Regions from separate parts of the Streptomyces sp. NPDC096132 genome, predicted to be linked through region 3. Evidence: riboswitches for the same ligand, from Rfam matches in the RefSeq annotation. Region 3 holds a riboswitch; each other region holds the start of a gene.
What was found. Region 3 has a riboswitch for thiamine pyrophosphate ahead of ACIRF9_RS34430 (thiamine ABC transporter substrate binding subunit). Riboswitches for the same ligand answer to the same signal wherever they lie in the genome.
Positions count from the first base shown of each region.

Region 1: it holds a riboswitch for thiamine pyrophosphate, as region 3 does, so the genes downstream of both, thiC (phosphomethylpyrimidine synthase ThiC) here and ACIRF9_RS34430 (thiamine ABC transporter substrate binding subunit) in region 3, are expected to answer to the same signal.
Region 2: it holds a riboswitch for thiamine pyrophosphate, as region 3 does, so the genes downstream of both, thiO (glycine oxidase ThiO) here and ACIRF9_RS34430 (thiamine ABC transporter substrate binding subunit) in region 3, are expected to answer to the same signal.

Region 1 is NZ_JBIWGA010000014.1:251,922-261,345, reverse strand. It holds gene ACIRF9_RS31090 (SsgA family sporulation/cell division regulator) at 1-84, shown strand, start outside; gene ACIRF9_RS31085 (YibE/F family protein) at 198-1,880, opposite strand; TPP riboswitch at 2,186-2,374, shown strand; gene thiC (phosphomethylpyrimidine synthase ThiC) at 2,367-4,169, shown strand; gene ACIRF9_RS31075 (DUF4241 domain-containing protein) at 4,309-5,595, shown strand; gene ACIRF9_RS31070 (DUF3825 domain-containing protein) at 5,946-7,199, shown strand; partial or broken gene ACIRF9_RS31065 (thiamine biosynthesis protein ThiC) at 7,306-7,458, shown strand; gene ACIRF9_RS31060 (VOC family protein) at 7,610-8,005, opposite strand; gene ACIRF9_RS31055 (LysR substrate-binding domain-containing protein) at 8,124-9,020, shown strand; gene ACIRF9_RS31050 (VWA domain-containing protein) at 9,067-9,424, shown strand, end outside.
Region 2 is NZ_JBIWGA010000002.1:440,416-449,839, forward strand. It holds gene ACIRF9_RS06355 (hypothetical protein) at 1-209, opposite strand, end outside; gene metF (methylenetetrahydrofolate reductase [NAD(P)H]) at 266-1,189, opposite strand; gene thiE (thiamine phosphate synthase) at 1,316-1,963, opposite strand; gene ACIRF9_RS06370 (Rv2175c family DNA-binding protein) at 1,996-2,361, opposite strand; gene ACIRF9_RS06375 (NAD(P)/FAD-dependent oxidoreductase) at 2,479-3,726, opposite strand; gene ACIRF9_RS06380 (hypothetical protein) at 3,759-4,139, opposite strand; TPP riboswitch at 4,195-4,307, shown strand; gene thiO (glycine oxidase ThiO) at 4,305-5,471, shown strand; gene thiS (sulfur carrier protein ThiS) at 5,468-5,668, shown strand; gene ACIRF9_RS06395 (thiazole synthase) at 5,674-6,468, shown strand; gene pknB (Stk1 family PASTA domain-containing Ser/Thr kinase) at 6,635-8,569, shown strand; gene ACIRF9_RS06405 (deoxyribonuclease IV) at 8,604-9,424, shown strand, end outside.
Region 3 is NZ_JBIWGA010000017.1:167,942-177,365, reverse strand. It holds gene frr (ribosome recycling factor) at 1-469, shown strand, start outside; gene ACIRF9_RS34445 (phosphatidate cytidylyltransferase) at 469-1,743, shown strand; gene ACIRF9_RS34440 (SRPBCC family protein) at 1,926-2,375, shown strand; gene rlmN (23S rRNA (adenine(2503)-C(2))-methyltransferase RlmN) at 2,473-3,579, shown strand; TPP riboswitch at 3,603-3,710, shown strand; gene ACIRF9_RS34430 (thiamine ABC transporter substrate binding subunit) at 3,781-4,899, shown strand; gene ACIRF9_RS34425 (ABC transporter permease) at 4,875-6,545, shown strand; gene ACIRF9_RS34420 (ABC transporter ATP-binding protein) at 6,545-7,579, shown strand; gene ACIRF9_RS34415 (LAETG motif-containing sortase-dependent surface protein) at 7,925-8,635, opposite strand; gene ACIRF9_RS34410 (LOG family protein) at 8,799-9,424, opposite strand, start outside.

The sequences.
Region 1 (9,424 bases), on a different contig from region 3:
CAGGAGGGTGCTCTCGCCGACTTCGACGCGCATCTCGACGAGGCACTGGACCGGATTCTGGCGGAGGAACGGAGCACCGGCTGACCCGCCGGCGGCGAGCGGTGGCGGAACGCTTCGCCACGGGGGGTGGCCACGCAGGAACGCTTCTTCTCTCCTTCACGCACCAGGGTGGGGCGCCACTCGAGCGCCCCACCCCCTCAGCGCTTGCGCCGCCTGCCCCGGCCACCCCGGGGCTGGACGGGACCCGCCTCCCCTGCTGCCGCCGGAGCCGGCTCCGGTACGGACGCGGCCGCCGTTCCCGGGTCCGGGCGGTCGGCCGCGACCACGAGGGCCGCGAGAGCCGTAGTGACCGGCACCGACGCCACCAGGCCGATCGAACCCACCAGCGTGCGCACGATCTCCTCGGCGACCAGCTCACTGTTGGCGACCGTGCCGACGCTGCTCTGCGCGATCGAGAAGAGCAGCAGCAGCGGCAGCGCGGCACCGGCGTAGGCGAGGACGAGCGTGTTCACGACGGACGCGATGTGGTCGCGGCCGATACGGATGCCGGCCCGGTACAGCCCGCGCCAGCCCATCGCCGGGTTGGCCTCGTGCAGCTCCCAGACCGCGGAGGTCTGGGTGACCGTCACGTCGTCGAGGACACCGAGCGAGCCGATGATGATGCCGGCGAGCAGCAGACCGCTCATGTCGATCGACGGGTACAGGCCGTGGATCAGGCCGGTGTTGTCGTCCGTGTTGCCGGTGAGCGCGGCCCAGTCGATGAACCAGGAGCCGAGGAAACCGATCAGCAGCAACGAGATGAGGGTGCCGAGTACGGCGACAGATGTACGGGCCGAGAGGCCATGGCATAGATAGAGGGCGATCAGCATGATGGCGCTCGACCCCACCACGGCCACGAGCAGCGGGTTCGAGCCCTGCAGGATCGCGGGCAGGATGAAGAAGTTCAGGATCAGGAAGCTGGCGGCGAGGGCCACCAGCGCCATGACGCCCCGCAGCCGTCCGACGATCACGACGGCGACCGCGAAGATGAGCGCCAACACGGCCATCGGGACCCGGCGGTTCACATCGGTGACCGAGTACTGCAGGTCCTTCGGCGCCGAGGGCTCGTAGGCGACCACGACCTTCTCGCCCTCGTGCAACTGCCGTGACTGGTCCGGCTGGACGATCTCGGTGAACGTACGGCCCTTGTCGTCGCCGGTGTCCACGCGGATCGTGGCCTTCTTGCAGGTGCCGTTCCCCTGCTGTTCGGCGGAGGAGCCCTCGGCCGTGGAGGTGCCGCCGGTCGAGGTGCCACCGGAGGCGTTCACCGACTGGCAGCTCACGCTCACCACCTTGGTGACCGTGGCCTGTTGGGTCTGCCGGTCGAAGCCGACCCCGGTGCGCTCGTGCGCCGGGGCACCGCCCGGCCACAGCACCACGAGCCCGACCAGGACCGCCGCGGCGAACGGGATGAGGATGGCCGCGATGACCTTGCGCAGATGCTTGGAGACAGGGGCGGCCGGGCCGTGACTGTGGCTGTGCCCATGCGTATGCCCGTGCCCGCCACCCGAACCGGCGCCCTGCCCGCCCCCGGGGACGTCATGGGGTCCGTGCCCGTGCCCGCCGCGGTGAGCGTCACCGGGTCCGTGCCCGTGCCCGCCGCGGTGAGCGTCACCGGGGCCGTGCCCGTGCCCGTGGCCTCCGCCGTCACCCGGCCCGGCTCCCTGAGAGGGGCCCTGGCCGTAAGCCGCACCGTTGCGCTGCTCGTGGGCCCCGGCGTATCCCTCGTCGAAGTCATGCCCGTGATCCCCGACGTATCCGGAACCGTCGCGGTGCCAGTGACCTCCGCCGTATCCCTCACGCGGGGGAGGCGTGTGACCCCTGCCCGGTCCCGGGCCCATCGGGCCGGGGCCGTATCCGGGACCAGGCTCACGGACCTGACTGGCGCCGAAGTCGCGGTCGTCGCCGTGGCCCTGAGCGGGACCGCTTCGAGGAGCGCTCGCAGGAGCACCCAGAGGACCGTGTCCGAGGCCGCCGCCAGGACCGTTTCCCGGACCGTTTCCGGGGCCGCCACTGGCTCCGGGCCTGCGAGGCGGCTCGGGTGGAGGATACGGGGGCTGGTGTGTCGTGGTCACCGCCCGATCATCGCAAGAACGGCAGAGGCCCACTGTTCACCGCGCCACAAATGACGCTAGCGTGGTGCCACCTTTGCACACGCGGGAGCTCGGAGCACCGGGCTGAGAGGGCGCTGACCTCCGTCTTCGCGATGTTTCACGTGGAACGTCACTGAGCCGAGTGATGTTTCACATGAAACGTCGGCAGACGGTAGCCGCTGCGTCGACCGCCGAACCTGTTACCGGGTAATGCCGGCGTAGGGAGTAGGTCTCATGACCAACAAGGACGCACGCACGCCTGCCTCCATTCAGGACGAAAAGTCCCAGGAGGTCGGGAAGTCCATCGGCTGGCACAAGGGGTACGTCGAGGGCACTCGCCCCGACCTGCGCGTGCCGGTCCGCCAGGTGCACCTCACCAACGGGCAGTCGGTCACGCTGTACGACACCTCCGGCCCGTACACCGATCCGCTCGTCGACACGGACGTACGCAGGGGCCTGGCACCGTTGCGTGAGAACTGGATCATCGCTCGCGGTGACACCGAGGAGTACGCGGGCCGTCCCGTCCGTCCCGAGGACGACGGCATCAAGCACACCTCGCCGAGGGGCGGACTGCGCAATCTCGACGCGGTGTTCCCGGGGCGGCCGCGTCTGCCGCGCCGCGGCCGGGACGGCGGGGCGGTCACCCAGCTCGCGTATGCGCGCCGGGGAGAGATCACGCCCGAGATGGAGTTCGTGGCCCTCAGGGAGAACGTTTCCCCCGAGGTGGTCCGCGAGGAGATCGCGGCGGGCCGCGCGGTGTTGCCGGCCAACGTCAACCACCCGGAGATCGAGCCGATGATCATCGGCAAGAGGTTCCTGGTGAAGGTCAACGCCAACATCGGCAACTCGGCGGTCACGTCCTCCATCGAGGAGGAGGTCGAGAAGATGACCTGGGCGACCCGCTGGGGCGCCGACACGGTCATGGACCTCTCCACCGGCCGCAACATCCACACCACCCGTGAGTGGGTGCTGCGCAACTCCCCCGTCCCCATCGGCACGGTGCCGCTGTACCAGGCCCTGGAGAAGGTCGACGGCAAGGCCGAGGAACTGACCTGGGAGATCTACAAGGACACCGTCATCGAGCAGGCCGAGCAGGGCGTGGACTACATGACGGTCCACGCGGGCGTGCGCCTCCCGTATGTCCCGCTCACCGCGGGCCGCAAGACCGGCATCGTCTCGCGCGGCGGCTCGATCATGGCGGCCTGGTGCCTGGCGCACCACAAGGAGTCGTTCCTGTACGAGAACTTCGAGGAACTCTGCGAGATCCTCGCCGCCTACGACGTCACCTACTCGCTGGGCGACGGCCTGCGGCCCGGCTCGATCGCGGACGCCAACGACGAGGCGCAGTTCGCGGAGTTGCGCACGCTCGGGGAACTCAACACGATCGCCAAGCGTTTCAACGTACAGACCATGATCGAGGGCCCGGGCCATGTCCCGATGCACAAGATCAAGGAGAACATCGACCTTCAGCAGGAGATCTGCGATGAAGCTCCGTTCTATACGCTCGGCCCGCTGACGACGGACGTCGCGCCGGCGTACGACCACATCACCTCCGGCATCGGTGCCGCGATGATCGCATGGTGGGGCACGGCCATGCTCTGCTACGTCACGCCCAAGGAACACCTGGGCCTGCCCAACCGTGACGACGTCAAGACCGGCGTCATCACCTACAAGATCGCCGCCCACGCAGCCGACCTCGCCAAGGGGCACCCCGGTGCACAGGAATGGGACGACGCGCTGTCCGACGCCCGCTTCGAGTTCCGCTGGGAGGACCAGTTCAACCTCGCCCTCGACCCGGACACGGCACGGGAGTTCCATGACGAGACCCTGCCGGCCGAGCCCGCGAAGACCGCTCACTTCTGCTCGATGTGCGGGCCGAAGTTCTGCTCGATGAAGATCAGCCAAAGCATCACAGAGCGGTTCGGTGGTGCGGCGGCCGAGGGGGCGTCTCCCGAGGAGGTCGCGGAGGGGATGCTCCAGAAGTCGAAGGAGTTCGCGGCGAGCGGGAACAGGGTGTATCTGCCGCTCGCGGACTGAGGCTCCGGGCGGTGCCCGCGGTCGACTGATCCGGGTACCGCCTGTCGCACTGCTTTCCATGGCAGCGCCGGTTGTCGTATGCCGCCCTTATGGTTCCTCGAAACAGCAGGAGCATGATCGGTGCAGCTCGGGAGGCGTGATGCGGGATGCTGAGCAGACGGTGAAGGTGTCCTTCGCTGAGGGATGGGATCTGGCCTCCCGGACCGTGGTCCACCCGCTCTCGCCCGCCGCGGCCGAAGCACGGGACCGTGTGGGAAAGCCTTATGTGATGGTGCACCGGCTGGAGGGCCGAACCTCACCAGTCGAGGTGCATCTGGTGGCCTGGGGTGAATCCCACGTGGGCGCATGGGCGTACGACGATCAGGGACGGCGGACCAGGGAGGCGGACTGGCGCCTGCTCGAACCCGGCCGCCTGTTCCTGCGCCGCCTTGGGGCATGGCGTTATGACACCGAGGAGCAAACCGAGTTCGCCCCCGACGCCGGGCGTACCTATATGGACCTCCTTCCAGGAGGCAAAGGGCGCAAGGTGAGCGAACCGAAGGGGGTGCGAGGACCGTCACGCCACACGCCCGCGAACATTCCCGAAGAGAACCGATGGCATGACAGATCGGGGTTCGGCGTATGTGGTGTCAGGCAGTTGCTCCTGTCGAAACCGCTGCCGCCGGGACAGCAACCGGACTTTGTGGACGCCACTGCGAGCGAGACCGAGGCATGGTGCGTAGACCGCGTCACCGATGGCCGACCTTCTCTCTGGGTGCCTCCGCGTCCGGCCCGACCAGCCCACCTCAAGGAGTTGTTCGAGCCAGGCACACGTATCGCGACGAGCTTCGAGCCGGAGATGACGGTCAGCGCAATACGGAACATCGCGGCTCTTCGTGTGCCCAGCGGCAGGCTGGTCGTCCAGGACCCCCTCACCAAGGGTCACGGCGCTCGTCGTGAGCTGTCCGAGCGGATCCCTCCGGGCGACTACCTCATGCAGGCTGCCGTGGTTGCCTATGAGAGCCAGTACGAGGACGAGCGCTTCCCCGTGGAGGAGGAAGTCGCTGTCCGTCTGCTGCTCGGGGAAGAACCGGTCGGGTCGTGGGAGCTGGCGCTCACCGAGGAGGACGACCTCAGGCTCTTGCGTGAGGATGAGATCTTCGGCTTCGACACGGACTGCGCTGCGGGGTCCTTCGCTGACGCCTCGGGGTGGGACGTACTCGCGGACAAGTACCGGCGCTACCTCAAGGACCAGGAGGACGACGCAGGAGAGAGCATCAGTGACGGGTACATCCGCACCACGGATGAGGCGACCGACAGTGACCTCGTCTCCTTCTATACCGGCGGGGACGGCATGTATCCCGTATGGCTGGGACGTGCAAGCACGGGAAAGCCGGTGTGCGTCACGGTCCTGATCGGCTATCTGCCCGACCTGCGGTTGCTCTGAGCGGACCGAGCCCTGTCATCGCGGCTGGCGCTCGCTGCCCATTAGGTGTGCGGCGGCCCAGGCGTCCCACCGGTACAGACGGTCGTGCACCTTGTCGAATCGCGCCGCGTACTCAGGGTCTCCAGTGGTCGACGGTCGGTGAGCAGGCTCAGCAGAGCATCGTCGAGGGACTTGCCGGTGGAGGCCGCGGAGGACGCGCGGATTCGATGAGGTGCCAGAACCGATCGGTGTCCTTGGCGGGCACCCCGCCACCTAGGTAGAACATCGCCTGTGAGGGGATTTGACCGCATCCTGAGCCCTTCCTGACAAAGCGGCTTCGAGACCATGACTGGATGCGGTAGGACTGGGCCATGAGTGACGCTAGCGAGCTGCGAGCAGCCACTGTTGCCTGGTTCGACGACAAGAAGGGGTTCGGGTCGATCGACGTCCCGGACGGGACGAGGGCCTTCGTTCATAGAAGTGTTCTTCCTGGAGTCGGCTATCGCACTTTGGTGAAGGGCGAGCCGGTATTGATCCGTACCGAGCCAGTTCCTGGCAAGGACCCCAGGGTCGTCGAGTTGGAGAGTCCACCCCAGCGAATCCAGGGAGTTGTCGATAACTTCGACTTCGCCAAGGGATTCGGATTCATTCGAGGCGTATCCGGTGGGGCCAGTGAGAATCTGGTGTTTGTACATCACTCAAGCGTCATGACATCTAGTGGACGTGCGGAGCTAATCGCAGGTGAAGATGTCGAGTACTTTGCTAAGCCGACAGAGCGCGGGCTCCAGGCGATTCATGTAAAGCGCCTTGACCCGAGGGCGCCGTGGGAGAAATTCTCAGCTTATCACGACTCTAATTGGGAGAAACTCGCGCTTCTCGCGGAGCGTGAAGTGTGGGATTTTCAGAGCCCTGCTTCAGGGGATGAGGGTGACGGTCCGGGTGGAGGTAGTGCTCGTTTTCCGATCCTGATCAGCTACATCAGGTACACCTTCGCTAAGATCGTTGAAGACGGACTGATCGCCTATGGCTTGAAAGGTGGAATCTCTCATGCTGCATTCAATACCGGCCTGGTAACGGATAGCCAAGAGGATATTTATGGGTTCTTTGTGGCCAAGAGCCCGGCGGATGATGGATGCTCTTGGCGCTTCTTCGACTGGGTGAAGGCAAGTGACAACCGCGTGAGCGGTGTGTTTAGTCCGCGACCTCAGATGGCCAAATACTGGGACGACCCGTCAGTTCTCTTTTTCGATCCGCGCAAAGACTTGGTGCTGGACTCTGATCACTTCATCCGGGATAACATTGACCGGTATCCGGCCGAGTATCGCAAGTCCCCTCAACTTGCGCTAGCATTTACAATGGCAGCTAAGGATGCCGCCATCAAGCGGCTGATGAGAAATTACAAAACGGCGATTCCTCAGTACCATCGAGGGGAAATTCAACTGCTGCTTCCTCTTTCCCTTGATGGCTCTGGTAAGGCCCAGTTGGCCCTCGTTGCAAGGAGGCAGGTCAGCGAGGAAACTGGGGAGCTTGTGGAATATACGGGTGAAACCGTTCTTCCGCTTCATGCCGCATTGAACAATGCGCGTTTGCTGGCCAGGCCGGATCGCGACTGGCTCAATCCGTAGGGATTTTCTGTTGTCCAGGGATTGATTCCCCTGATTGATGGACGTAGCTATGTGAATGAGGCTGACCGGCGGCATTTAAGGGAGAGCTATAGGTCGGCCTACGTGGCTCTGCGGTCTGATCTCCTGCTCGATGAAGATCTCTCCGGACATTCGCCGAGCACACGGCGGGAGCCGGGAGGGCATCGAGGAGGGCATGGCCCAGAAGTCGAAGGAGTTCGCGGCCAGCGGGAACAGGGTTTACCTGCCGATCGCCGACTGAGGAAGGAGGTTCGGGCGTAAGCGGTCCGTGTTTCCTGTCGCCGTGAGGGCTTGGCGGCAGCGAAGCGCGGATCCCCGCTCGGTCGGCCGGGTCGGGTTTGGGGATCGGGGCGGTCACGGGGCGAGGGCGATCTTTCCGGTTCTGAGGTTGGTCAGGTCGGGGTGTCCTGTGGGTACCAGCGGAGTTCCACGGTGTTGCCGTCAGGGTCCTGGACGTAGACCGATGTGGCGGTGCCGCGGGCGCCGAAGCGTTGTACGGGGCCTTCGAGGACGGTGAAGGCGCCCGACGTGATGATCTCGTCCCAGTCCAGGGGATCCACGGTGAGGCAGATGTGATCGACGTTGGACTCTCCGCGGGCCCGGCCGACCAGGTCGACGATGGTGTCGGGGGTGATCCTCACCGACGGGAACGGGACCTTGCCGGCCCGCCATTCGTCGACGCGTACCGGCTCCAGGCCGAGGTGTCCGGCGTAGAAGTCCAGGGCCCGCTCGACATCGCCGACGTTGAGGACCAGGTGGTCGAAGGCCTTCACGTGCAAAGAGGTCATGGCGGCTTCCTCGGTGGTGGAGTGAGGGGGGACGCCTCTCACGATCCGCCGGGGGGAGTTCGCCATCAAGGCAGGATCGGCATACGTTCGTTGAGCATGACTAAACGCCGGGGGGACCGTGCTGGAACGGGTGGAGATCGAGACCTTCCTGACGCTCGCCGAGGAACTGCACTTCGGCCGCACGGCCGAGCGGCTGCGCGTCACGACGGGGCGGGTCAGCCAGGTGATCAAGAAGCTTGAGCGGCGGATCGGAGGAACGCTGTTCGAGCGGACCAGCAGAACCGTGCGCCTCACGACGGTCGGGCGTCAGCTGGCCGATGACCTGGTTCCCCTGGTCGCCAAGATGGACGAGGCGCTGCGGAGGGCGGCGGACGCGAGTCGCGGTGTCACGGGAGAACTCCGGGTCGCCTTCCTCGGCGAGGGCACGGCGCCCGCGCTCCTGAGAGCGGTCGGTCTGTTCGGCGAGCGGCACCCCGACTGCAGGGTCGACGTACGGGAGGTTCAGCTGTCCAACTCGCGAGCGAGCCTGCTCGACGGCTCGATCGACGTCCTCATCGCGTCGTACCCCTTCGACGGAATGGCCCGTGGACCGGTCATGCTCACGGAGAGACGGGTGCTCGCGGTCGCCGCCGGGCATCCGCTCGCCGGCGAGGAGTCGGTCTCGGTCGAAGTGCTCGCGGACCACCCCGTGGTCCAGTACCCCGAGGTGACCTCGGCGGGCTTCAAGCGGGACCGCACACCGGACCACACCCCGTCGGGCAGACCGGTTCCCAAGGGGCCGACGGGCGGGTCCTTCTCCGAGATGCTCACGCTGGTGGCGATGGGCAGGGGAGTCCTCCCGGTCGGAGAGCACGCGCGGCGCTACTACCCCCGGCCGGACGTGTCCTACGTACCGCTGCACGACGCACAACTGATCGAACGGGGACCGGTCTGGCGGGAGGGGAACACCACACAGCGCGTCCGGGAGTTCGTACGGGCCACGGCGGACGTCGCCGAAACGCCGCCGACCGGCTGAGCGCGCACCCCTCGGACAGCGGAGGCGTCGGTGCTTGACTGGCTGCATGACTGCGCGATCCATGAGCAAGGGTGCCAACCTGCCGGTCGACTCGCCCGCCGTTCGTGTGGAACTGAGCTGGTCTGAGGGGACCGGAGGACCGGATGTCGACGCCTCCGCGCTGCTGCTGACCGCGGCGGGGCGGGTGCGGGACGACGGTGACTTCGTCTTCTACAACCAGCCGCGCCATGCGTCCGGCGCCGTGACACACCTCGGCAAGGGGAGAGCCGGCGGGGTCGTGACCGACACGGTCGAGGTGGACCTCCGCTCGCTGGAGAGCGCCATCGAGCGGGTGGCGCTGTGCGCGTCCGCCGACGGCGGCACCTTCGGGCAGGTCGCCGGTCTGACGCTGCGGTTGCTCGGCC
Region 2 (9,424 bases), on a different contig from region 3:
AGGGTGACGTAGGTCTGGCCGACCGCGAACGCGGCCGCGCCCAGTCCGATGACGATCACCGAGGGAATCAGGACGCCGAGCACGACGCCGAGGAAGCCGACGAACGCCAGCAGCCGCCAGCGCAGGCGTGCCTTGTACTGCAGCAGCACCTCGCCGAGCAGCCACAGCGCGACGATGCCGAACGCGATGTAGAGGACCGTCCAGCCCATGTACGCCCCTCTCCCAGTGGCCGCTACGCAGTGTGTCGTATGTGGGTGCGACCGGTCTAGGCCTGCGGCGGGTGGTGCAGACCCAGGTTCTCGTAGATTTCCAGCGTCGCCGTGGAGTTGTTGAGCGTGATGAAGTGCAGTCCAGGCACTCCCTCGGCCAGCAGCCGCGCGCAGAACTCCGTGGCGAAGTCGATACCAATGGAGCGTACAGCGGCCGGATCGTCCTTGGCTGTGAGGATCCGCTCTTTCAGGGCCGCCGGGAAGTGGGCGTTGCTGAGCTTGGGCAGCCTCTCCAGCATCTTCACGCTGGTCACCGGCAGGATCTCCGGGATGACGGGGGTGTCGCAGCCGGCCGCCGCCACCCGGTCGCGCAGGCGCAGATACGACTCGGGCTGGAAGAACATCTGCGTGATGGCGTAGTCGGCGCCCGCCCGGCACTTGTCGACGAAGTGCGCGACGTCCGTGTCCCAGTCGCCGGACCGCGGGTGCATCTCGGGGAACGCGGCGACACCCACGCAGAAGTCGCCCGACTCCTTGATGAGTCGGACGAGCTCGGCCGCGTAGGTGAGACCCCTCGGATGCGGGACCCAGTCGCCCATCGGGTCGCCCGGCGGGTCGCCGCGCACGGCGAGCATGTTGCGGATCCCGGCGTCGGCGTACTGGCCGATGATGTTGCGCAGCTCGGCCACGGAGTGGTCCACGGCGGTGAGGTGCGCCACCGGGGTGAGCGTGGTGTCGACGACGATCTGCTGGGTCTCCTTGACCGTGGTCGCCCGGGTGGAGCCGCCGGCGCCGTACGTCACCGAGACGAAGTCCGGGGCGACCGCCTCGACCCTGCGCAGCGCGTCCCACAGGCTCCGCTCGCCCTTGGGCGTCTTCGGCGCGTAGAACTCGAACGAATAGGTCGTCTTGCCGGTCGCCAGGATGTCGCGCACGGTGCGTGCGCGGTCCGTCCTGGTGGATGCGGTTCCGAGGGCCATACCCGCAGGTTAACCAGGGGCCGACGGTCACCCAACCGAATGCCGGATATTTGCCCGAATTGTCGGCTTGTTGTCCACCCTTCGGACAGGTGTTCCGACCGAAAACCCCCTGGGGCCTCGGAGGCGTCAGAGGTTGCGCAGTCGCTTCGCGAACTCCGCCGCCGCGGCACCCGGATCGTCCGCCCGGGTGATCGCCCGGACGACCACGACCCGGCGGGCGCCCGCCTCCAACACCTCGTCGAGGTTGCCGAGGTCGATGCCGCCGATCGCGAACCAGGGGCGGTCGGTGCCCAGGGCGGCCGTGTGCCGGACCAGGCCGAGGCCGGGGGCGTGCCGGCCGGGCTTGGTGGGGGTGGGCCAGCAGGGGCCGGTGCAGAAGTAGTCCACGCCCTCCTGGACGGCGGCGGCCTCCGCCTCCGCCTCCGCGTGCGTGGAGCGGCCTATGAGGACGTCGTCGCCGAGGATCGCGCGGGCCGCGGGGACCGGCAGGTCGCCCTGGCCGAGGTGGAGGACGCCGGCACCGGCGGCGTGGGCGACGTCCGCCCGGTCGTTGACCGCGAGGAGTCCGCCGTGCCGGGCGCAGGCCTCGGCGAACACCTTCAGGTGCTCCAGTTCCTCGGCGGCCTCCATGCCCTTGTCCCGCAGCTGCACGATGTCGACGCCGCCCGCGAGGACCGCGTCCAGGAACTCCGGGAGGTCACCCTCGCGGGTGCGGGCGTCCGTGCACAGGTAGAGCCGGGCGTCCGCGAGACGGGCGCGGGCGGTGTCGGTCATCGGTGTCCCCCGTTGTGTCGGTACTGGTTGCCTCAGACGGCGAGCGCCTGGGCGCGGCGCTTCACCTCCGTACCGCGATTCTCGCTGAGGGCCTGTGCGGGGGTGCCGGGCAGGCTCTCGTCGGGCGTGAAGAGCCACTCCAGCATCTCTTCGTCGGTGAAGCCGTCGTCCCGCAGGAGCGTCAGGGTGCCGGTGAGGCCCTTGACGACCTTGTCCCCGTCGATGAAGGCGGCGGGGACGTGCAGCGCGCGGTTCTCACCCCGGCGTACGGCGATGAGCTGACCCTCCTTGATCAGCTGCCGGACGCGGATCACGTCGACATCGAGCATCTCCGCGATGTCGGGCACGGTGAGCCAGGCGGGGACGAGAGCATCGGTCTTTGCGTCAATCTCGGTCACGGGGTCAAGGGTAGGCGCATGTCCGGGCGGGCCGCGATGGGTCGTTCTTCGGGTGCGGCGCCGTGGGGGCTGGTCGCGCCCACGCGGCGGAGCCGCTCATGTCACAGCCCCGCGCCCCTAGGGAACCGCGGTCGCGTTCTTCATGGGGCGGGCCGGGTCCGACAGAGCCTCCGGGTCCATGCGGCGTGCTGTCTCGATCAGCTTCCTGCCCTGGGCGAGATCGCGTGGGCGCCCTACCGCCAGTAGAGCCACCAGACGGTCCTCCCGCAGCCAGCAGACGCTCCACGCCGGGCCCGTCGGGTCGCCGCGCCACACCATGCGGTCGGCCACCGCGTGGTGGCCCGCGTACTGGACGAAGCGGCCGAACTGCTCGGACCAGAAGTACGGCACCGGGTCGTAGACCACCGGGGGCTCGTCCGTGGCCGCGCCGAGGATGTTCGCGGCGACCGTGCGCGGGCCCTGGAGGGCGTTGTCCCAGTGGTGGACGAGGAGCCGTTCGCCGTAGCGGCCCGAGGGGAAGGAGGCGCAGTCGCCGACCGCGTACACGTCCGGCACCGAGGTGCGCAGCCGGTTGTCGGCCACGACCTCGCGGTGCGCGCCCAGCTCGACGCCGGAGCCGGCCAGCCAGGCGGTGGCGGGGCGGGCGCCGATGCCGACCACGACGGCGCCGGCGGGCAGCCGGGAGCCGTCGTCGAGGACGACCGCGCCGGACTCGACACGCTCCACGCGCGCGTGGGTGCGCAAAGCGGTGCCGCTGTCGGCGTACCAGGAGGCCATCGGGGCGGCGACCTCGGCCGGCAGGGCGCCGGCGAGGGGCCGGTCGGCGGCCTCCACGACGGTCACCGCGCAGCCGGCCTCGCGCGCGGCGGTGGCGAACTCGGCGCCGATCCAGCCGGCCCCGACGACCACGATGTCGTGCTGCCGGGCGAGCACGGGCCGCAGCCGTTCGGCGTCGTCCAGCGTGCGCAGCAGATGGACGCCGGGCACGCCCTCGGCGCCCGGCAGCCGGATCGGTTCGGCGCCGGTGGCGAGGACGAGGACGTCGTACGGGACGGGCCCGGCCTCGGTGTCCACCTCGTGGACGGCGGGGCGCAGGCCCAGCACCTCGCGGCCGAGCAGCAGTTCGATGCCGAGGCTCTCGAAGTCGACGTCGAAGGCGGAGCCCTCGGCCTTGCCGAGCAGGACGGCCTTGGAGAGCGGGGGCCGGTCGTAGGGCTGGTGGGGCTCGGCGCCGATCAGCGTCACGGTGCCGTCGAAGCCCTGTTCGCGCAGGGCGACCGCGGTCTGCACCCCGGCCATGCCCGCACCGACGACGACCACGCGCCGCCCCGCCCGACCGTCTGGTTCCCGCCTCTGCTCACTCACCTGATCACCATAGACAACTGACGATTTGTCAGTCAGCCGTCGTGCGCCGTGACCTGCTCCACAACGCTCGTACCGCTGCCCTCCTGCGACTCCCAGGCCCAGGTCTCCTCCAGCCGCACCCGCCCTCCCCCAGAGCCGAAAGCCTGGGAGGTACCCCCAGACAGTTCGACGACGGTCGAGACACAGTGCCCCGAGGACGTCGTGCCGTCGTGCTTGAGCTGGACGTACCGGAAGTCGAGCCGGTCCCCCTCCCGGGTACCCACGAGATGTCCTCGTACGACGTCGCCGCCCGCGTAGTCCGCCCAGATCACGCCGTCCCGCTCGTGGTAGGTGAAGCGGGTGCGGGTGCCGACCTGACCCGGGGCCTGGTCGGCGACGGGGGCGAGGACGAGACCGTCGAGCGAGCGCGGCATGACGAAAGGCTCCCTTTACAGAGGCGCGGAACCACGGGCTAGGGTGTGGCCAACGTAGAGCACTCGCGGGAGCCCGGACGCACCGGGCTGAGAGGGAGGCTGGCCGGCCTCCGACCGTACGAACCTGATCCGGGTCATGCCGGCGAAGGGAGGGGCTGGACGCCCATGTCGCGTACACGTACATCCGACGTCCTGGTCGTGGGGGGCGGGATCATCGGGCTCGTCACGGCGTGGCGGGCCGCACAGCGCGGGTTCGCCACGGCGGTGGTGGACCCCGAGCCGGGCGGCGGGGCCGCGCGCGTGGCGGCCGGGATGCTGGCCGCCGTCACCGAACTGCACCACGGCGAACAGACCCTGCTCGGCCTGAACCTCGCCTCCGCCCGCCGTTATCCGGACTTCGCGGCCGAGCTGACGGAGGTCACCGGGCTGGACCTCGGCTATCGCCGGTGCGGCACGCTCGCGGTCGCGCTGGACGCCGACGACCGCGCCCATCTGCGGGACCTGCACGCGCTGCAGGCGCGGTCGGGGCTGGAGTCGGAGTGGCTCACCGGACGGGAGTGCCGGCGCCTGGAGCCGATGCTCGCGCCCGGCGTACGGGGCGGGCTGCGGGTGGACGGCGATCACCAGGTCGACCCCCGGCGGCTGGCCGACGCGCTCGTCGCCGCCTGCGAGCGGGCGGGTGTGGTCTTCCACCGCGCCTGGGCCGAGCGGCTGTCCGTCGTGGGCCGGCGGGCCGCGGGGGTCGTGACGGGTGACGGTACGGCCCTGGGGGCGGGGCAGGTGGTGCTCGCGGCGGGGAGCCTCAGCGGGCGGCTGGCGGGCGTCCCGGAGGACGTGCTGCCCCCGGTGCGGCCGGTGAAGGGGCAGGTGCTGCGGCTGACGGTGCCGCCCGGGTACGGGCCGTTCCTGAGCCGTACCGTGCGGGCCGTCGTGCGCGGCAGCCAGGTGTACCTGGTGCCGCGGGAGAACGGCGAGCTGGTCGTGGGCGCGACGAGCGAGGAGCTGGGCTGGGACACGACGGTGACGGCGGGGGGCGTGTACGAGCTGCTGCGCGACGCCCACGAGCTGGTGCCCGGGATCACGGAACTGCCGTTGACGGAGACGCACGCGGGACTGCGGCCGGGCTCCCCCGACAACGCGCCGCTGCTCGGGCCGACGGAGCTGGACGGGCTGCTGCTGGCCACCGGGCACTACCGCAACGGGGTGCTGCTGACACCGGTGACCGGCGACGCGCTGGCGCACGCCCTGGCCACCGGTGAACTTCCCGACGAGGCCCGTCCCTTCACGCCCCGGCGCTTCGGTGCCGCGTCCCTCCTGGAGCAGCCCGCATGAACATCTCGGTGAACGGGGAGCGGCGGGCGGTCGCTCCCGGTACGGCCCTCGACAGCGTCGTACGCTCCCTGACGCCGGCGCCCACCGGGGTGGCCGCCGCGCTGAACGAGACGGTCGTCCCGCGCGCGGAGTGGTCCGCCACGGCCCTCTCCGAGGGTGACCGCGTGGAAGTCCTCACCGCCGTGCAGGGAGGCTGAGCGCCGTGGCCGACGATCCCTTCGTCCTCGGGGGTACGTCCTTCTCGTCCCGTCTGATCATGGGTACGGGGGGTGCGCCCAGCCTGGAGGTGCTGGAGCGGGCGCTGGTGGCGTCCGGGACCGAGCTGACGACGGTCGCGATGCGGCGGGTGAACCCCACTGTCCGGGGTTCGGTGCTGTCGGTGCTCGAGCGGCTGGGCATCCGGGTGCTGCCGAACACGGCGGGGTGCTTCACGGCCGGGGAGGCGGTGCTGACCGCCCGGCTGGCGCGGGAGGCGCTCGGGACCGATCTGGTCAAGCTGGAGGTCATCGCCGACGAGCGGACGCTGCTGCCGGATCCGGTGGAGTTGCTGGAGGCGGCGGAGACGCTGGTGGACGACGGGTTCACGGTGTTGCCGTACACGAACGACGACCCCGTGCTGGCGCGGAAGCTGGAGGACGTGGGGTGCGCGGCGGTGATGCCGCTGGGGTCGCCGATCGGGTCCGGCCTCGGGATCCGCAACCCCCACAACTTCCAGCTGATCGTGGAGCACGCGCGGGTGCCGGTGATTCTGGACGCGGGGGCCGGTACGGCGTCGGACGTGGCGTTGGCGATGGAGCTGGGGTGTGCGGGGGTGATGCTGGCGTCGGCGGTGACGCGGGCGGCGGATCCCGAGCGGATGGCGTCGGCCATGCGGGCCGGTGTCGAGGCGGGTCGGCTGGCCCGCCTGGCAGGCCGGATCCCCCGCCGCTACTTCGCCGAGGCGTCGTCTCCCGCGGAGGGCCTGGCGGCACTCGACCCCGAGCGCCCCGCCTTCTGACCGCCGGCCCACTCCCGCCCCGCCGCGAACCACGCCCCGAGGGGCGCGCCCCGGGCCTGCGCGCCCCCGTCCCTCGGGGCGTGGTTCGCGTCACAGGTCGGCTGCAGTCCTGCTCCGAAGGGGTGGAAGTCGGGGTGGTGTCAGTCGTGGCTCGTAGACTCGCTGCGTGGACACGACCCTTCAGGACCCTCTGGTCGGGCAGGTGCTCGACGGTCGGTATCGCGTCGAGGCGCGGATCGCGGTGGGCGGGATGGCCACGGTCTATCGGGCCGTGGACACCCGCCTCGACCGTGTGCTCGCGCTCAAGGTGATGCATCCGGCGCTCGCGGCCGACGGGGCGTTCGTCGAGCGGTTCATCCGTGAGGCCAAGTCCGTGGCGCGGCTCGCGCACCCCAATGTCGTGCAGGTGTTCGACCAGGGGGCGGACGGGTCGTATGTGTATCTCGCGATGGAGTACGTCGCCGGGTGCACGCTGCGGGACGTGCTGCGCGAGCGCGGGGCGCTGCAGCCGAGGGCCGCGCTCGACATCCTGGAGCCCGTGCTCGCCGCGCTCGGCGCCGCGCACCGGGCCGGGTTCGTGCACCGCGACATGAAGCCCGAGAACGTGCTGATAGGGGACGACGGCCGGGTCAAGGTCGCGGATTTCGGGCTGGTGCGGTCGGTGGACACCGTGACCAGCACCACCGGGGCCGTCCTCGGGACGGTCGCGTATCTCGCGCCGGAGCAGATCGAGCAGCCCGGCGCCGCCGACCCCCGGGTCGACGTGTACGCGTGCGGTGTCGTGCTCTACGAGATGCTCACCGGCGAGAAGCCGCACGACGGCGACTCCCCGGCGATCGTGCTCTACAAGCATCTCCACGAGGACGTTCCGCCGCCCTCCGCCGCTGTGCCGGGGCTGGCCTTCGGGCTGGACGAGCTCGTCGCGTCGGCCACCGCCCGCACCCGGGACGTCCGGCCGCACGACGCCGTCGCGCTGCTCGGGCAGGTACGGGACGCGCGCGGGGCGCTGACCGAGGCGCAGCTGGACGCCCTGCCGCCGCAGGCCGTGTCCGCGGCGCACGACAACGCCGAGGACCGCACCAGCGTCATCCCCCGCTCGCTGACCGTGCCCAGACCGCTGCCGGTCAACGAGGACGAGCCCGGCGACGACCCCCTCAACCGCACCTCCCGGTTCCAGAGCCCCCCGCCCCCGCCGCCCCGGCGCCGCTCCGGACGGCCCCCGCGCGGGCTGCTCGCCCTCGTCACCGTCGTCCTGCTGGTGATCGGCGTCGGCGCCGGCGTCTGGTACATCAACTCCGGGCAGTTCACCAAGGTCCCGGCGGTGCTGACGCAGTCCCAGGCCCAGGCGGAGCAGCGGCTGGAGGCGGCCGGCCTCGAAGTGGGCAAGATCGAGCACGCCTACAGTGACACGATCAAGCGCGGGAACGTCATCGGTACGGACCCGGAGCCGGGCGCGAAGATCCGCAAGCACGACTCGGTCACGCTCACCGTCTCCGACGGCCCGCAGACCGTGAAGGTCCCGGACGTGACGGGCTCCCGGCTGGACAAGGCCAAGGAGCTGCTGAAGTCGGACAGCCTGGAGCCGGGGCTGGTCACCGAGGAGTTCAGCGACGACGTCATCAAGGGCTTCGTGATCAGCACCTCCCCCGAGGCGGGCACCGAGCGGCGGGCGGGCGCGGCGGTCTCGATCGTCGTCAGCAAGGGCAGCCCGATCGACGTGCCGGACGTCACCGGCGAGGACCTGGAGGACGCCAAGGCCGAGCTGGAGGAGGCCGGTCTGAAGGTGCAGGTCTCCGCCGAGCAGGTCAACTCCGAGTTCGACAAGGGCCAGGTCGCGGCGCAGACCCCGGAGGCGGACAGCCAGGCCGCCGACGGCGACACGGTGACGCTGACCCTGTCCAAGGGGCCGGAGATGGTCGAGGTCCCGGACGTGGTCGGCGACAGCGTCGACGACGCCAAGGCCGCGCTCGAACAGGCCGGCTTCGAGGTCGAGGAGGACCGAGGGATTCTCGGGCTGTTCGGCGACACGGTGAAGAAGCAGTCGGTGGACGGCGGCGAGACCGCGCCCAAGGGGTCGACGATCACGATCACCATCCGGTGACCGGGAGGGGCTCGGGGCATGACACCCTGAACGGGTGAGTCAGAATCGCCCCTTCCCCTCCCGCAACCCCGTCGGCGGCCATGTCCCCGTGGCCGGCGGACTGCACTCCGTGGGCTTGTCGTACGCCCATGACCTCAACGCCGAGACGGTCCAGGTGTTCGTCGCCAACCCGCGCGGCTGGGCCACCCCGGCCGGCAATCCGGCGCAGGACGAGGCCTTCCGGGAGACCTGTGCGGCGGAGTCGATCCCGGCGTACGTCCATGCGCCGTACCTGATCAACTTCGGGTCGCACACCGAGGCGACGGTGGAGAAGTCGGTGGAGTCCCTGCGGCACTCGCTGCGCCGGGGACGGGCGATCGGCGCGCTGGGTGTGGTCGTGCACACGGGGAGCGCGACGGGCGGGCGGGAGCGGTCGGTGGCGCTGCGGCAGGTGCGGGAGCACCTGTTGCCGCTGCTGGACGAGCTGACCCACGACGACGACCCGTTCCTGCTGCTCGAGTCGACCGCCGGGCAGGGGTCCTCCCTCTGTTCCCGGACCTGGGACTTCGGGCCGTACTTCGAGGCGCTGGACGCCCATCCGAAGCTCGGCGTCTGTCTCGACACCTGCCATGTCTTCGCCGCCGGGCACGACCTGACCGGCCCGTCCGGCATGCACCAGACGCTCGATCTGCTGGTGGACACCGTCGGCGAGGGCCGGCTGAAGCTGATCCACGCCAACGACTCCAAGGACGTGGTCGGCGCCCACAAGGACCGGCACGCCAACATCGGCGCCGGTCACATAGGCGAGGACCCGTTCCGCGCGCTGATGACCCACCCGGCGACGGACGGTGTACCGCTGATCATCGAGACGCCCGG
Region 3 (9,424 bases):
CCGTGCGCACCCGGCGATGTTCAACAAGATCGTGGCCGACTACTACGGCGCGCCGACGCCGATCAACCAGCTGGCTTCGTTCTCCGTGCCGGAGCCGCGCATGGCGGTCGTGACCCCGTTCGACAAGACGGCGCTGCGCAACATCGAGCAGGCCATCCGTGACTCCGACCTGGGCGTCAACCCCAGCAACGACGGCAACATCATCCGGGTGGTGTTCCCCGAGCTGACCGAGGAGCGCCGCCGCGACTACATCAAGGTCGCCAAGGGCAAGGCCGAGGACTCCAAGGTGTCCATCCGTTCCGTGCGCCGCAAGGCCAAGGACGCGATCGACAAGCTCGTGAAGGACGGCGAGGTCGGCGAGGACGAGGGCCGCCGTGCGGAGAAGGAGCTCGACGACACCACCGCGAAGTACGTCGCCCAGGTGGACGAGCTCCTGAAGCACAAGGAAGCGGAGCTGCTCGAGGTCTGATGAACGACTCTTCCTGGGGCTCTCCGCCTCAAGCCGGGGCACACGGTTCACGAACCGGGGCACAGCCCGCGTACTGGGGACCCGTCGACCAGGGGCCTGTCCAGGGGGCTGCCCCGGCGGGTTCCGCGTACGATGCGCCTGAGGCGCAGCAGACTCGCCCCATGCCCATCGTCCCCGACGGACCCGCACACGGCGGAAACCAGGATGACGACCCGGGGGCCGCTCGGACGGGCGGCCCCCTGTTCCGAGACGAGACGTACCCCTCCGGGACGCCGGACGGGACGTCGTACCGGCCCGGGACACCGGACGGGACGTCGTACCGCCCAGGTACGCCCGACGAGGCGTTCCGTGCGGAGACGTTCCGCCACGAGACCCCGTCGGCACAGCCCCACGCGGCGGTGCCGCAGAATCCGGAATCCATGCCCGACGCCCCACAGCCCGCGCCCGCCCCGCAGAAGAAGAGCGCGGGCCGAGACCTGGGCGCGGCCATAGGCGTCGCGGTCGGGCTCGGTGTGGTGATCGTCGCGTCGCTGTTCATCGTCAAGGCCGTGTTCGTCGGCGTGATAGCGGTCGCCGTCGTTGTGGGTCTGTGGGAGCTGACCAGCAGGCTGCAGGAGCGCAAGGAGATCAAGGCACCGCTCGTGCCGCTCGCGCTCGGCGGCGCCGCGATGGTCGTCGCCGGATACGTCCGGGGGCCCGAGGGCGCCTGGGTCGCCATGGCCCTGACCGCGCTGGCGGTGTTGGTCTGGCGGATGACGGAACCGCCGGAGGGCTACCTCAGGGACGTCACGGCGGGTGTCTTCGCCGCCTTCTACGTCCCCTTCCTGGCCACGTTCGTCGCCCTGATGCTCACCGCGGACGACGGGTCGCAGCGCGTCCTGGTGTTCTTCCTCCTGACGGTCGTCAGCGACACCGGCGCCTACGCCGTCGGCTGGCGCTTCGGCAAGCACAAGCTCGCTCCGCGGATCAGCCCCGGCAAGACCCGTGAGGGACTGCTGGGGGCGGTGTCCTTCGCGATGGTCATGGGCGCGCTGTGCATGCAGTTCCTGATCGACGACGGCACCTGGTGGCAGGGGCTGCTGCTCGGCCTCGCGGTCGCGGCCAGCGCCACGCTCGGCGACCTCGGCGAATCCATGATCAAGCGGGACCTGGGCATCAAGGACATGGGCACGCTCCTCCCCGGTCACGGCGGCATCATGGACCGCCTGGACTCCCTCCTGCCGACGGCTCCGGTCGTGTGGCTGCTGCTCGTGCTGTTCGTCGGGTCCGGCTGACCGGCGGTTCGTACGGGCACGTACGGGTACGTGCGCGAGGTCCGTGGGGGCCCCGTCCCGATCGCTCGGGGCGGGGCCCTTTGCCATGGCCCGGCGGGCCGCGGAGTGGGACGATTTCCTCTGGAGGTCTTTCTCCGGAGGCCCTTCTCCGGAGGTCCTTTCCCTGGAAGGGGGCGGGCGTCATGTCCGACTTCCGCGAATCGATCGACGTCGACCGCAGCCCCGAGGATGTGTGGGCGTACCTCATCGACCCGTCCCACCTGCCCGAATGGCAGGCGAGCGCGGTATCGGCCGAGCCGCTCGACCCCGGGCCGGTCGGTGTCGGCTCCCGGGTACGCGTCACCCGGCACGTCGGCCGCCGGGACATCCCGATGACCATGGAGTACACCGAATACGACCCGCCGCACGCCTGGGCCATGCAGGGCGTCGACGGCCCCATCCGCGGGCACGTCCACGGTGAGATCGACCCGCTCGACGACGGCCGCCGCTCCCGCGTGACCATGGAACTCGACTTCGAGGGCAAGGGCATCGGCAAGGTCCTGCTGCCCCTGGTCGTCCGCCACCAGGTCCGCAAGGAGTTGCCGCTCAACGAACGACTGCTGAAGAACCGGCTGGAGCACGGGATGGCGTAGACCGCGTACCGCCGGCGCGAGAGGCGGCGTGGACCGCGCACCCGCCGGGGTCGCTCCGATCGGGTCACCCGATTGGATCTGCGACACTGGTACGGCCATGCCTAAGCCCGGAGAACTCACCTTTGTCGCGCCGCGCGGAGCCAAGAAGCCGCCGCGGCACCTTGCCGATCTCTCGCCCGCCGAGCGGAAGGAAGCGGTCGCGGAGATCGGTGAGAAGCCGTTCCGTGCCAAGCAGCTTTCGCAGCACTACTTCGCGCGGTACGCGCACGACCCGGCGGAGTGGACCGACATCCCCGCCGGGGCGCGGGAGAAGCTGCGGGAGGCGCTGCTTCCCGAGCTGATGACCGTCGTACGGCATCTGTCGACGGACGAGGGCACCACCCGTAAGACGCTGTGGCGGCTGTTCGACGGCACGCTCGTCGAGTCGGTGCTGATGCGGTACCCGGACCGGGTGACGATGTGCATCAGCTCGCAGGCGGGATGCGGGATGAACTGCCCGTTCTGCGCGACCGGGCAGGCGGGGCTGGACCGGAATCTGTCCACCGCCGAGATCGTGCACCAGATCGTCGACGGGATGCGGGCCCTGCGGGACGGGGACGTGCCCGGGGGGCCCGCCCGGCTCTCCAACATCGTCTTCATGGGGATGGGGGAGCCGCTCGCCAACTACAAGCGCGTGGTCGGGGCGATCCGGGCGCTCACCGACCCCGCGCCGGACGGGCTGGGGCTCTCGCAGCGGGGGATCACCGTGTCGACGGTCGGGCTGGTGCCGGCCATCCACCGGTTCGCCGACGAGGGCTTCAAGTGCCGGCTCGCCATCTCGCTGCACGCGCCGGACGACGAGCTGCGCGACACCCTCGTCCCCGTGAACACGCGGTGGAAGGTGCGCGAGGTCCTCGACGCCGGGTTCGAGTACGTGGAGAAGTCCGGACGGCGCCTGTCGATCGAGTACGCGCTCATCCGGGACATCAACGACCAGGCATGGCGTGGGGACCGGCTCGGGCGGCTGCTGCGGGGCAAGCCCGTGCATGTCAACCTCATCCCGCTGAACCCGACTCCCGGCTCCAAGTGGACCGCCTCCCGGCCCGAGGACGAGAAGGCGTTCGTCGAGGCCATCGCGGCGCACGGGGTGCCTGTCACCGTCCGGGACACCCGTGGTCAGGAGATCGACGGTGCCTGTGGTCAGCTCGCGGCCACCGAGAGGTAATCTGGCCAGGCCATCACATCTTCATATTCCGACAGGGGAGCGCCACAGCGCTGAGAGTGCGGCAACCAGGCCGCAGACCCTCTGAACCTCGCCCAGGTCATTCTGGGTAGGAAGTTCGGTCACCGCTCAAGCTGTTGTGCCCCGCCCGGGTCGTCCGGGCGGGGCCGCGTCTCTTCCTGGCCAACCCCAGGAGGACATCCAGTGCACACCAAGACGATCGTGGCCGCGGCCATAGGGCTCGGCCTCGTCACGCTGTCCGCGTGCGGTTCCGGCGACGCGGACGCCGGGGGAGAGGGATCCGGCTCCAAGACCGTCACCCTCGTCAGCCACGACTCGTGGGCCGTCTCCAAGAGCGTGCTCGCCGACTTCGAGAAGGAGTCCGGGTACAAGGTCAAGGTCCTCACGGACGGCGACGCCGGGCAGGCCGTCAACAAGGCCGTCCTCACCAAGGACAACCCGCAGGGCGATGTCTTCTTCGGCGTCGACAACACCCTGCTGTCGCGCGCCCTCGACAACGGCCTGTTCCAGTCGTACGAGGCGAAGGGGCTGGACCAGGTCGGCAGCGAGTACCAGCTCGACTCCGGCAAGCACCGGGTCACACCGATCGACTACGGCGACATCTGCGTCAACTACGACAAGAAGTACTTCGCCGACCACAAGCTGGCCCCGCCCACGTCGTACGACGATCTGGTCAAGCCCGCGTACAAGAACCTCCTCGTCACCGAGAACGCCTCCACGTCCTCGCCCGGCCTCGGCTTTCTGCTCGGTACCGCCGCGCAGTACGGGGATGGGGGCACCTCCCGCTCGAGCGAAGCCGAGAGTGGGGGAGGCTGGGAGGGCTACTGGAAGCAGCTGAAGGCCAACGGTGTGAAGGTGGTCGACGGCTGGGAGCAGGCCTACAACGAGGAGTTCAGCGGATCCGCCGGCGGCAAGAAGGCGGGGGCCGACCGGCCGCTCGTCGTGTCGTACGCCTCCTCGCCGCCCGCCGAGGTGATCTACGGCGACCCCAAGCCGAGCACCGCCCCGACCGGGGTCGCGACCGGCACCTGCTTCCGGCAGATCGAGTTCGCCGGGCTGCTGAGCAACGCGCGCAACAGCGCCGGCGGCAAGGCGCTGATCGACTTCCTGATCACCAAGGAGTTCCAGGAGGACATGCCGCTCAACATGTTCGTCTACCCGGTGCTGAAGGGCGCGAGCGTGCCCGCCGAGTTCACGCAGTACGGGCCCGCCGCCAAGGACCCCGAGACCATGGACCCGGCGAAGATCGCCGACCACCGTGACCAGTGGGTCAAGTCGTGGACCTCGCTCGTACTGAAGTAACCCCCGCGAAGCGGCGGTCCCCAAGCGCGGCGCGGCTCGGGCTCATGGTCCTGCCCGTCGCGTTCTTCGGGATCTTCTTCGCCTACCCCGTCGCCGCGATCGTCGCGCGCGGACTGAAGGTCGACGGGGCGTGGCGGTTCGGGCGGCTGGGGGAGGTGCTGGCCCAGTCCGACATCCGGCACGTGCTGTGGTTCACCACCTGGCAGGCGCTCGCCTCCACCGCGCTCACCCTGCTGGTGGCGCTGCCCGGGGCGTACGTCTTCGCGCGCCTCGAGTTCCCCGGCAAGCAGGTGCTGCGGGCCGTGGTCACCGTGCCGTTCGTGCTGCCGACGGTCGTCGTCGGTACGGCGTTCCTGGCGCTCGTCGGGCGCGGCGGACTCCTGGACGACCTGTGGGGCGTACGGCTGGACACGACCGTGTGGGCGATCCTGCTGGCGCATGTCTTCTTCAACTACGCGGTCGTCGTACGGACGGTGGGCGGGCTGTGGGGCCAGCTCGACCCACGGCAGGAGGAGGCCGCGCGGATGCTGGGCGCGTCCCGCCTGCGGGCCTGGCGCACGGTCACCCTGCCCGCCCTCGGGCCCGCCGTGGCCGCGGCCGCGCTGATGGTCTTCCTCTTCACCTTCACCTCCTTCGGTGTGGTCCAGATCCTCGGCGGACCGACCTTCTCCACCCTCGAAGTGGAGATCTACCGGCAGACCTCCGAGATCTTCGACCTGTCCACGGCGGCCGTCCTGACGATCGTCCAGTTCGTGGCGGTGGGCGCGATCCTCGTCGTACACGCCTGGACCGTACGGCGGCGGGAGACCGCGCTGCGGCTGGTGGACGCGAACCTGACCGCGCGGCGGCCGCGCGGGGCCGGGCAGTGGGCACTGCTGGCCGGGGTGCTCGCGAGCATCGGCGTGCTGCTGGTGCTGCCGCTCGCCGTGCTGGTGCAGCGGTCCCTGGACGCACCGGACTTCGCCTACTACCGGGCGCTGACCAGCGAGGACGGCAATGTCTTCCTGGTCCCGCCGATCGAGGCGATCGGCAACTCGCTGGAGTACGCCCTGGCCGCGACCGTCATCGCGGTGGTGATCGGTGGGCTGGCCGCGGCGGCGCTCACCCGCCGGGACGCCGGACGGCTCGTCCGTGGCTTCGACGCGCTGCTGATGTTGCCGCTGGGCGTGTCCGCGGTGACCGTCGGCTTCGGGTTCCTCATCGCGCTGGACGAGCCCCCGCTGAACCTGCGGAGCAGCTGGATCCTCGTCCCGCTCGCCCAGGCGCTGGTCGGCGTCCCCTTCGTCGTACGGACCATGCTGCCCGTGCTGCGGGCGGTGGACCAGCGGCTGCGCGAGGCGGCGGCGGTGCTGGGGGCGTCGCCCTGGCGGGTGTGGCGGGAGGTGGACCTGCCGATGGTGCGGCGGGCGCTGCTCGTCGCGGCCGGGTTCGCCTTCGCGGTGTCGCTCGGGGAGTTCGGCGCGACCGTGTTCATCGCGCGGCCCGACAACCCGACGCTGCCGGTGGCGGTGGCGCGGCTGCTCGGGCGGGCCGGTGAGCTCAACTACGGGCAGGCGATGGCCCTGTCGACGATTCTGATGGTGGTGTGCGCGGTGGCCCTGCTGGTGCTGGAGAGGCTGCGGACCGACCGGACGGGGGAGTTCTGATGGCATCGGCCCTGCTGGACCTTGACGCCGCGACGGTGCGCTTCGGTGGGCGGGCGGTGCTCGACGCCGTGGATCTCGAGGTCGCCGAGCACGAGGTGGTGTGTGTGCTCGGGCCGAGCGGCAGCGGCAAGTCGACGCTGCTGCGGGCGGTCGCCGGGCTGCAGCCCCTCGACTCCGGGCGGGTGTCGCTCGACGGGCGCGACCAGGCGCGGGTGCCCGCGCACCGGCGGGAGCTCGGGCTGATGTTCCAGGACCATCAGCTGTTCCCGCAGCGGGACGTCGGCGGCAATGTGGCCTTCGGGCTGCGGATGCACGGCGCCTCCCGGAAGGAACAGGACGAGCGGGTACGGGAGTTGCTGGACCTGGTCGGTCTTCCCGGTGCCGCCCGTCGCGCCGTCGCCGCGCTCTCCGGGGGTGAGCAGCAGCGGGTCGCGCTGGCCCGGGCGCTCGCGCCCCGGCCCCGGCTGCTGATGCTCGACGAGCCGCTCGGTCAGCTGGACCGTTCGCTGCGGGAGCGGCTGGTCGTCGAACTCAGGGAGCTGTTCGGGCGGTTGGGCACGACGGTCCTCGCCGTCACCCACGACCAGGGCGAGGCGTTCGCGCTCGCCGACCGGGTGGTGGTGATGCGGGACGGGCGGATCGCGCAGTCCGGTACGCCTCTTGAGGTGTGGCAGCGGCCGGCGGACGCGTTCGTCGCCCGCTTCCTCGGCTTCGAGAACGTGGTGGAGGCGAACGTCACCGGCGAGGTCGCGGTCACGGCCTGGGGCAAGGTGCCGGTGCCGGGCGGTTCACCGCAGGGGGTGCGGATGCTGCTGGTCCGTCCTGCGGGGGTGCGGCTGGCCGGGGCGGACGAGGGGCTGCGTTGTACGGTCCTCGGGCGCACCTTCAAGGGCACGCATGTCGCTGTTCGCCTTCAGCCGGAGGGGGCGCCCAGGCTGGAGGCGGCGTGTGCGCTGCGGGAGGCGCCGGAGGTGGGTGGTGTGGTGGGGGTGGTGTTCGACCCTGCCGAGGCTGTGGTGCTGGAGGCTTCCTGAGCTAGGCGTTCTGGTGCGGGGCGGGGGTGGGGCGCGCGGCCCGGCGCTGCCGGGGTGCCTCCCCCACTCTCGGCTTCGCTCGAGCGGGGGGACCCCCATCGCCCACCCGTGCCGCCCCAGCGGCACGATTGTCCGCAGCTACGACAGTTACGGCGGCAACGACCCGCAGCTACGACAGTTGCGGCGGCTACGACCCGCAGCTGCGCGGCAGACGTGAGTGCAACCCCCAAGGGGCGCGGGGAACTGCGCGACCAGCCCACGACGACCCGCGCCCGAACGACGCCCGCGGCCACGCAGTGTGGCCCGTCCCTTGGTGGGGCGGGCCACTTGGTGTTGGGGGGTGGGTCAGCGGTTGTCGGAGCCTCGGCGGCGGAGGCCGAAGAAGACCGCGCCGCCGCCGATGACGACGAGCACGGCCGCGATGCCGGCGATCAGACCGGTGTTGGAGGCGCCGGTCTCGGCGAGGTTGGACTCCTGGGCCGCGGGCGACGGGGCGTTGCTCGCGGAGGGTGCCGCGCTGTCGCCCGACGAGTCCGACGGGCTCGGGGACTCGGTGTCGGCCGGGGTCGAGGCGGACTCCGACGGCGTACCGGACTCCGACTCCGACTCCGAGGGGGAGGCGGACGGGGAGGAGGACTCCTCGGCCTTGCATGCCTCGGCCGGGGTGGTGAGGTTGCCGGCGATGTCCGCGTCGACCAGGACCTTCTCGTTCTTGACGGCCTTGATGTGGATCCGGTAGACGGCGTTCGGCTCCCAGTTCTCGGCGAAGGTGACCGTGGTGCCCTTCTTGGAGCCCTCGACCGTCTGCTCGCCGACCTGCCGGAGGTCGGCGCCGTTGTTCTCGAGGAAGACGGTCACGACGGCCGGGACGCCCGAGGCGTCCTTGTCGGTGACGGTGATGACGCCCTTCGAGCCGTCACAGCCGGCAGCGGCGGAGAAGTCGCCTATCTCACAGGCCAGCGCGGTGCCGGCGGCGCTGAACGCGAGGGCGGCGGAGGCGGCGGTGACGCCGAGGATACGCGCCGAACGAGCGGCGGTACGGCGGGAAAGGGACACGTTTGTCCTTTACGGGAAGCGCAACTGCGGGGGGTGGAGGGGGAGATGGCGCCCCCGGTGATGCCGAGTGCGTCACCATCCCCAGCAGACTCACAGGTCTATAAGCGTTCCATAAGAAGTGTCAATGCGGGGAGGCCTCTGAGGACTTGGCTTTGCCCGCTTATTAACCACCGAGACGTTTCAACGCCTCCGGAGCCTCCTCGATCCGGTCAACGAGGGCGATACGGGACTCCATCGACCGCTCCCGGGCGAGACTGCGCAAGAGCGGCCAGGCGGGCAGGTGTTCCGTCCAGTGCGCCCGGTCCACGAGCACCATCGGCGTCGGCTCGCCCCGCGACTCGTAGTAGTTGGGCGTCGTGTTGTCGAAGATCTCCTGTACGGTCCCGGCGGCGCCCGGCAGGAAGACCACTCCGGCGTTGCAGCGGGCCAGCAGGCCGTCCTCGCGGGTGGCGTTGGAGAAGTACTTGGCGATGTGCGCCGCGAACGGGTTCGGCGGCTCGTGGCCGTAGAACCAGGTGGGGATGCCCACGGAGGGGCCGCCGCCGGGCCAGTTCGCGCGTACCTCGAAGGCGGCCCGCGCCCAGTCGGTGACCGAGGGCGTGAACTTCGGCGCCTTGGCGAGCAGTCGCAGGGCGTCGGTCAGCATCCCGCCGTCGAACGGGGCGGCGTACGCGCCGAGGTTCGCCGCCTCCATCGCGCCGGGGCCGCCGCCGGTCGCCACCGTGAGCCCCGCGCGGGCGAGTTCACGGCCGAGGCGGGCCGCGCCGGCGTACGCGTCCGTGCCGCGCG